2 regions of the Candidatus Pelagibacter ubique HTCC1062 genome follow, and region 1 is predicted to be linked to the other one. Evidence: riboswitches for the same ligand, from Rfam matches in the RefSeq annotation. Region 1 holds a riboswitch; the other holds the start of a gene.
The links. Region 1 has a riboswitch for S-adenosylmethionine ahead of SAR11_RS03785 (homocysteine S-methyltransferase family protein). Riboswitches for the same ligand answer to the same signal wherever they lie in the genome.

Region 1 (4,241 bases):
TTCCTTAAGTCTTGGAAATAGTTCTACAAAATTACAAGGTTTATGATTTATATCTAACTGATGTTTTAAAATTCCATCCCAGGCATCCGTTACTCCCCCTGAAGAACCTGGCAAAGCAAATACATATTTGCCATTAGCTAGTACTGCACAAGCCCTAGATTGAATGGTCGATGTACCAACTGTTTTTAAACTTATTGTTCTAAACACCTCTCCAAAACCTGGTATATGTTTGTCAGCTATCTCGTTTACTGCCTCTGGTGTAATATCTCGACCTGTAAGCCCAGTGCCCCCTGTTGTAATTACAACATCTATTTCAGATTGATTAATCCAATCTTTAAGGATTTTAATAATGTCATCTTTGTTATCTTTACAAATTTTTCTATCTATTAATTTATGTTTAGCCTCCTCTATTTTTTTTACTAAGATCGCACCAGACTTATCGTTCTCAAAAGTTCTGGTGTCCGTAACAGTTAAAAGTGCTATATTTACAATCATAAATTTAAAATAATTTTCATGATTATATTATCATTTTTATTTCTTCTAACAGCAACTTTATATTCAAGTGTTGGCTTTGGTGGTGGCTCTACCTATCTAGCCCTTCTATTAATTTGGGATATTCCTTACTTGATCTTTCCTGTAATTGCTCTCTTTTGTAATATTATTGTCGTATCAGGAAATTGTATAAATTATATTAAAGCTGGAAATATCAATTTTAAGATCCTTACCCCATATTTGATATCATCTGTGCCACTTGCATTCATAGGAGGATCTTTATCAGTAGATAAAGAAATTTTTGAAATTTTACTTTTTTTAGTCTTAGCACTAGCAGGAGTTCTACTTCTCATGAAATTTCAATCTTTTGATCAAAAAATTGAAGTTTATAAAAAGATACCAAAAATATTATCAATATTAATTGGTGCATCTATTGGATTTGTGTCTGGTGTAGTTGGAATTGGTGGTGGAATTTTCTTAAGCCCTATATTGTTATTAATTAGAGTAGATAAAGCAAAAAACATTGCAACAGCAGCATCATTATTCATACTGATTAATTCTTTATCAGGACTTGCTGGCCAATTTACAAAGGCATCAACAATAAATGGAATTTATGATTATTGGCCATTATTTTTTTTTGTTTTAATAGGCGGCCAGCTTGGAAACTATTTAAATCTTAAAATTTTTCCTGCAAGAATATTAGCTCTAGTGACATCAGGACTTGTCATATTTGTCGCTATTCGAATGGGACTGAAGTTGTTTGCATAACAGAAGTATTAAATTATTATAGAAAGATTATGAAAACATTTAGAGCATTTGGACCCACTATAGGAAAAACAAAGTTATCCAAAAAAATTATTACTATATTAAATAATCACATTGATAAGTCTCAATTATCTAAAAAAAATGATTATAGCTCTAAACTTGCAAGTCAAATTAGGAATGAAATTAAGATACCCAAAACTTTAATTAATAAGAGTTTGTCTAAAGAATTACTAAAAAATATTAAAGTTTACCTTGATAAGTCAGGCGTTAAAAAAATTAAAGAAATTAAGATAATAAATCTATGGGTGGTTAGGCAATTAAAAAATGAATATAATCCAATTCATTATCATGAAGGACAACTGTCAGGTGTTGGATATCTTAAAATCCCAAAAGATATGAATCAAAATAAATTAGTTAAGAATAAAAAGATTAAAACTAATGGAACTATTGATTTTATTAATGGTCAAAAAAACTTTTTAAGTAAAAGTATCTATAATTTAAACCCTAAATTAGGAGACCTATTGATTTTTCCAAATTATTTAATGCACACAGCTTATCCATTTAACGTTGATGGTGAGAGAAGATCCTTCTCATTTAATGCTAAAATATTATTCAAGAAGTGATTTACTAATCAGTCTAATAGATATATAAATATTTTACCGATTTGATCCATATTGCAGGTGCTAACTGCTAAAAAGGAAATCATTATATAATTGGTAAAGGTAGTTGAACTGTATTGTGCACCTTGCATAGAGCTAAAGCACTAAAAAAGTAAGGAATAAAAATGGATATTAATTTTTTTAAAACAACACGAATTTTAGATGGTGGTATGGGACAAGAATTGTTAGCTCGTGGTATGAAGCCAAACGGCACATTGTGGAGTGCAAATGCTGTTTTAAAAGAAGAATACCATCAACTCTTACTAGACACACATTTAGACTTTATTAAAGCGGGTGCTGAAGTTATTGTTACAGCAACCTTTACTACTAGACGAATAAGATTACGTGATAATAAAATTGAAGATAAGTTTGAATACTTAAACAAAAAAGCTGGTGAAATAGCTCAGAAAGCTAAAGAACAACATCCTAACGTGTTAATTGCAGGCGGTCTTCCACCTCAATATTTAACATACGAAGAAGATACAAGACCAGATGATGAAATTAAGCAAAATTTTTATGATCAAGCAAAATTATTAGATCCTTATATTGATTTTTTTTACTTAGATGTTTTGTCTAGTGTAAAAGAGTTTAAATTAGCAATTGAAGCAATTGAAGAATTTAATAAGCCATACTTAATAGGTGCTCACATTTCTGAAGGAATAAATCTTCCAAGTGGTGAAAAAATATCAGATATTATTAACAATATTAAACATAATAATTTACTAGGATTAATTTTATCCTGTGTTTCACCTGAAAACTTTTATGAAAATTTAGAAGAAGTAAAAAATTTAGGTGTTCCGTTTGGATTTAAGCTTAATGCTTTTGTGACAACTAATCCTAAAGATGGTTATACTAATAGTTATAATGTCAGTAAAACTGGTAACCCAAATGAATTTTTGGGTCAAAGAAAAGATTTAACACCCGAATTGATGGCAAATTTTGTTAAAAAATTTAAAAATGCTGGTGCTACTATTTTAGGTGGATGTTGCGAAACAAGACCATCTCATATTAAAGAAATGGTTCAGTTTAAGTAGTTTTTTTTTGATCTGCTTTTTTAACAAAGTAAATTCCAACAACAACTGCTAATAAAGATAATAAAATTTTAGGTGTTATTATTTCTTTTAAAAAAATATAACTCAATATAGTACCGAATATTGGAATTAAGTAAGAGACTTGTGATTGAAATATAAGACCATTATCTTTTAGAATTTTAAATCTTAGCAACCAAGCAACACCTGTTGAAACCATTCCTAAATAAACTACTGATATTGTAGATTCAATGCTTGGAATTGAATTCCATGGTTTTTCAATAAAATAAACAAATGGTATTAAAATTAGGATAGCCCAAATTAATATAGAGCCTGTTACATTTTCATTTTTTTTCTTACTAATTTTAAGAGTTAAAACTCCTCCAATAACATAACAAGTTGACCCAAGCAATATTAATAACGCAGAAATAAAATTACTATCATTTATTAATAAATTATCTGAAAACAAATAAATAATACCTGAAAAACCAATTAGTATTCCAAAAGTTTTAACTAAATTGAACTTTTCATTTTTTGTATAAAAGTGACCCAATATTGTTGAACTCAAGGGTGTTGTTGACATTAAGATTGCTGCCAAATTACTTTGTACAGATTTTACACCGTAAGCTATTAAGAAAAAAGGTAATACCAAATTGACAAATCCTATTATAGCAAACCAATACCAATCTTTGGAAAATGCTTCAATCTTAATTTTTTTATAAAAGCATAATAATAATACTGGAATTGATCCAAAAAAAACTCTCAAGAATGCAATTGTAATTGGTCCAAAAGATTCTGTTGCAATTTTGATATTAAAAAAAGCTGATGCCCATATTAAAGCTAAAACTACTAATAATGTATAATCAATTAATCTAGGTTGTCTCATTCAATTATATCTTCAACTTTTCCATTCGTAATCTTTTGAATATCGTTATAGTTTGTTTTAAATACACAGTTTGGATGTCCAGCTGCAGCAAACAATTCATTAAACCTTTCTAAAGAATTGTCTATTATAATTTCAATTCTCTCTAAATGCCCAACAGGTGAGACACCCCCTATTGTATAGCCCGTTTGTGTCTTAACTTCTTCTGGTGATGCCATTGAAATATCTTTTTTATCTTTAACTTTTTTTAGTTTATTTAATGAACACCTCTTATCGCCTGCTACTAAGCATAATATAAAAGTATTTTCCGCTTTAAATAATAAGCTTTTGACAATTGCACCTACATCACAAGCTAAAGCTGTTGCTGCATCCTGTGCTGTTCTTGCTGAATTTTCTAAAACTATTACCTCTAAG
Region 2 (4,241 bases), 270 kb from region 1:
CATACCTATAGCTTCAAATAAAATATCTACTTTGGTCTTATCAAAAATTTCTAATGGGTTTTTAAAAAAAATTTTTTTATTAACTTTAAATCTTCTTTTTTTAGAAATGCTTCTTGCCGAAACAGCTACAACGTTAATCTTTTTACCTGTCTTAAGTTCAATATCTTTTTTTTTAGTATTAAGTTCATTTAACAAATAAATACCAACTTGTCCTAGACCAACTACAGCAATGTTGATTATATTTTTCATCTATTGGTTAATATCTGGGTATTCTGAATTTTTTGAATAATCTTTAAGAAAGAGGTTAAATTCATCAAAAGTCATAGATTTGTAATCACCAGTCTTTTTTAATATCTGAGAAAGTTTTTTTTCATCAGTAGACTTTTTAATAGGATCTTCATTCCAATAAGTAGATTCGTTGTTTAATGAGCACGAAGTTAAAAATACAATTAGGGATAAAAATAAGTATTTCAAATTAATCCTTTTGTTTCATTAAAACCATATTTGATATTCATATTTTGTATTGCTTGACCTGCCCCACCTTTAATCAAATTATCAATAACAGATAAAATAATAACTCTATTTTTATACTTAGTTTTACAAATTACTATAGAGCAATTATTTGTGTTAATTACGTCATTTGTACTTAACAATGAATTTGTTTTTAAAATTTTAACGAATCTGTTTTTTGAATATTGACTCTTTAAAGTGTTTTCTAAATTTTTAATACCTACACCTTTGTTAAGGTCTAAGTAAATAGTACTAAGTATCCCTCTAAACATTGGTGTTAAATGGGGTGTGAATGTAAAAGAAAATTTCTTTTTAGTGTAGTTTTCGATTTCTTGTTGAATTTCAGAGTTATGTCTATGGAAACCAACACCATAAGCGCTTAAGGATTCATAAAGATTTTTATTCTTATATTTTTTATGCACGCCTCTTCCAGCACCAGAGTAACCAGATTTTGAATCTATAATAACATTATCTGTTTTTATTAAATTTTTCCTAACTAATGGAATAAGTGGTAAAAGTATTGATGTTGGGTAGCAACCTGGACATCCGATAATATTAAATTTCTTTAATTTGTCACCATTTATTTCTGGTAATGAATAAATTGATTTTTTAATATTTTTGACAGATCTGTGTTTTTGTTTGTACCATTTTAGATAATTTGATGCTTTATTAAGTCTAAAGTCTGCAGCTAAATCAATTAATATATTGTGTTTTAATAAATCATTTGAAATATCTTGTGCTTCACCATTAGGTAGAGCTGTAAAAACAAGGTCTATGTTTTTTAAAAGTTCTTTATTGTATCTAATAATTTTAGGTAATTTTTTTGAACTTAATGACTTTTCATAACTTGAAATATTTTTTCCAACAGACGTATTACCACAAAGATATTTAATGTTAACATTGCTGTGTTTAACTAATAATTTAATTAATTGAACACCAATATAACCTGTTGAACCAGCAACTAAAACATTAAGCTTAGGCATTTTTTTTATTATAACAGTTTAGAGTTAAAAAAGAATTATCTTTTCGAGAATTGGAAGCTTCTTCTTGCTTTTCTACGACCAGGTTTTTTTCTTTCAACCGATCTAGAGTCTCTAGTATTAAGCTTTTCTGTCTTAAGTACTGCTCTATTCTCTGAATCAAATAAGATTAATGCTTTAGCAATACCATGAACCATTGCACCAGCTTGACCTGTGTGACCACCACCTGCTACGCTACATCTTACATCATAATCAGTTGCTTGGTTTATAATCTCAAATGGTCTTGTGATTTGCATTTTGTGACTTCCGCTAGTGAAATACTCATCCATAGTTCTGCCATTAACGTAAATTTTGCCTGTACCTTTTTTCACCCAAATTTTTGCAATAGATTTTTTTCTTCTACCAGTTGCGTATTTACTATCTTTAAAATCTAATTTAATTTTAGGTTTTTTTGTAGATACTTTATTTGGTGTAGCTGTTGTTACCATATTAATTTCTTATTAAATTTTTACTGTTTAATTTACCTAGGTCTAAAAGTTTTGGGTTTTGTGCTGCATGAGGGTGTTCTTCACCAGCATAAATTTTTACTTTAGTTAACTGTTTTCTTCCTAGAACTCCCCCAGGTAACATTCTTTTAATAGCTAATTTTAATGTCTCGCCAGGTTTATTTTTTTCTAATAACTTTTCAGGAGTAATTTCTTTAATTCCACCTGGGTGACCAGTATGTCTATAATATTTTTTATCTTTAAATTTTTTTCCTGTGAACTTTGCTTGTTCAACATTTTTAACAACAACAAAATCACCATCATCCATATGAGGTGTAAAAGTTGTTTTATTTTTTCCTCTAACAATCATAGCAATAATAGAAGCTAATCTGCCAACTACAGCATTTTTAGCGTCTATCTCAAACCAGTTACTGTTTAAATCACCACTTTTTAGAAATTTTGTCATTGTGCGAGGATTAATACTATTATTAGATATAATGTCAATTTTATATTTCTCTTGCAATATCTTGCTTAAATGATATTTTTATATAGCCGATTTGTTCCTATTGCAGGCTAGTTATTGCTAAAAAGGATTTTTTAACCACATTATCGGTAGGCGCATTTGAACTGTATTGTACGCCTTGCATAAAGCAAAAGTACTAAAAAAGGAGTATTAAGATGAGTACAAAAAGACAAAACCCTGAGACTATAGCTATACATGGTGGTGATTATAGAAGTGATCCAACAACCAAAGCAGTAGCAGTTCCAATTTATAGAACAACATCGTATCAATTTGATAGTACTGAACATGCTGCAAATTTGTTTGCTCTTAAGGAATTTGGAAATATTTATACAAGAATAATGAATCCAACAAATGATGCTCTTGAAAAAAGAGTTGCTTCATTAGAAGGAGGATTAGCCTGTTTAACAGTAGCATCTGGACAAACCGCATCAACTTTTGCAATTTTAAACGTTGCACAAGCCGGAGATAATATAGTCAGCTCTACGGATTTATATGGAGGTACTATTTCGTTATTCACGCATACATTAAGTAAACTTGGTATTGAAGTTAGATATGCAGACCCTTCTGACCCAAAAAACTTTGAAAAAGCTGTTGATGATAAAACTAGAGCTTTTTATGGTGAGACTTTACCAAATCCTTATTTGAGAGTTTTTCCAATTAAAGAAGTTTCTGATATTGGTAAAAAATACAATATACCATTAATAATGGACAACACAGCTGCTCCTGTAATTTGCAAACCTTTAGAACATGGTGCTGCTGTAGTAGTTTATTCATTAACAAAATATATAGGTGGTCACGGTACAGTTGTAGGTGGAGCTTTAGTTGATGGAGGTAATTTTGATTGGACAGCTGATCCCAAAAGACAACCTTTATTTAACGAACCTGACGCAAGTTACGGTGGAGCTATATGGGGAAAAGTGGTTCCAGAATTGACTGGGGCTAATGTTTCTTTTGCAGTAAGAGCGCGGGTTACATTACTAAGAGATCTTGGTTCTGCCCTATCACCTGACAATGCATTTGGAATTATTCAAGGGCTTGAAACAGTTGCTCTTAGAATGAAACAACACTGCTCAAATGCATCAAAAGTTGTTGACTATTTAAAGAAAAATAAAGAAGTAACAAGAGTAATCTATCCAACAGAACATGAAGGTAAAATTGCTGATCGTGCTAAAAAATACCTTAATGAAGGAAATGGTGGTTTAGTTGGTATCGAGCTCAAAGGTGGTATTGAAGCAGGTAAGAGATTTATCGAGTCTTTAAAAATGTTTTATCATGTTGCAAATATTGGGGATGCAAGAAGTTTAGCAATTCATCCTGCAACAACAACTCATAGTCAGTTAACAGAAAAAGAATTGTTAGCCTCAGGTGTAACTCCTGGATACGTAAGATTATGTATTGGTATTGAGCATATAGATGACATTATTGAGGATTTAGACCAAGCTTTAAATAAATCTTCTAAAGGGAATTTGAAAGCAGTTAGTTAGAGTTTTTATATAATATCAAAAAATAAGAACTCAAAACTAATATTGAACCTAGCTGGTGTAGTGAAGCATATGTAATCTCTACACCAGAAATCAAAGTTATAATTCCTAAAAAAATTTGAAACAAGATAGCAACATCAAAAAATAATACATATTTAAAATCATATTGTTTTTTAAAATAGATAAAATTTAAAATGATTATAAAAAAAAGAAGCAAATATGCAGTTGATCTATGCAAAAATTGAATAATTGATGGGTTGTT

Region 2: it holds a riboswitch for S-adenosylmethionine, as region 1 does, so the genes downstream of both, SAR11_RS05155 (O-acetylhomoserine aminocarboxypropyltransferase/cysteine synthase family protein) here and SAR11_RS03785 (homocysteine S-methyltransferase family protein) in region 1, are expected to answer to the same signal.

What each region holds. Positions count from the first base shown of each region.
Region 1 covers NC_007205.1:730,578-734,818, reverse strand. Annotated here, with positions in the region: gene SAR11_RS03800 (molybdenum cofactor synthesis domain-containing protein) at 1-495, opposite strand, end outside; gene SAR11_RS03795 (sulfite exporter TauE/SafE family protein) at 514-1,260, shown strand; gene SAR11_RS03790 (2OG-Fe(II) oxygenase family protein) at 1,290-1,880, shown strand; SAM riboswitch class V at 1,969-2,032, shown strand; gene SAR11_RS03785 (homocysteine S-methyltransferase family protein) at 2,042-2,950, shown strand; gene SAR11_RS03780 (DMT family transporter) at 2,943-3,830, opposite strand; gene SAR11_RS03775 (YbaK/EbsC family protein) at 3,827-4,241, opposite strand, start outside.
Region 2 covers NC_007205.1:1,003,238-1,007,478, forward strand. Annotated here, with positions in the region: gene SAR11_RS05130 (homoserine dehydrogenase) at 1-249, opposite strand, end outside; gene SAR11_RS05135 (hypothetical protein) at 250-474, opposite strand; gene argC (N-acetyl-gamma-glutamyl-phosphate reductase) at 471-1,493, opposite strand; gene rpsI (30S ribosomal protein S9) at 1,529-1,978, opposite strand; gene rplM (50S ribosomal protein L13) at 1,980-2,441, opposite strand; SAM riboswitch class V at 2,581-2,649, shown strand; gene SAR11_RS05155 (O-acetylhomoserine aminocarboxypropyltransferase/cysteine synthase family protein) at 2,654-3,982, shown strand; gene SAR11_RS05160 (COX15/CtaA family protein) at 3,975-4,241, opposite strand, start outside.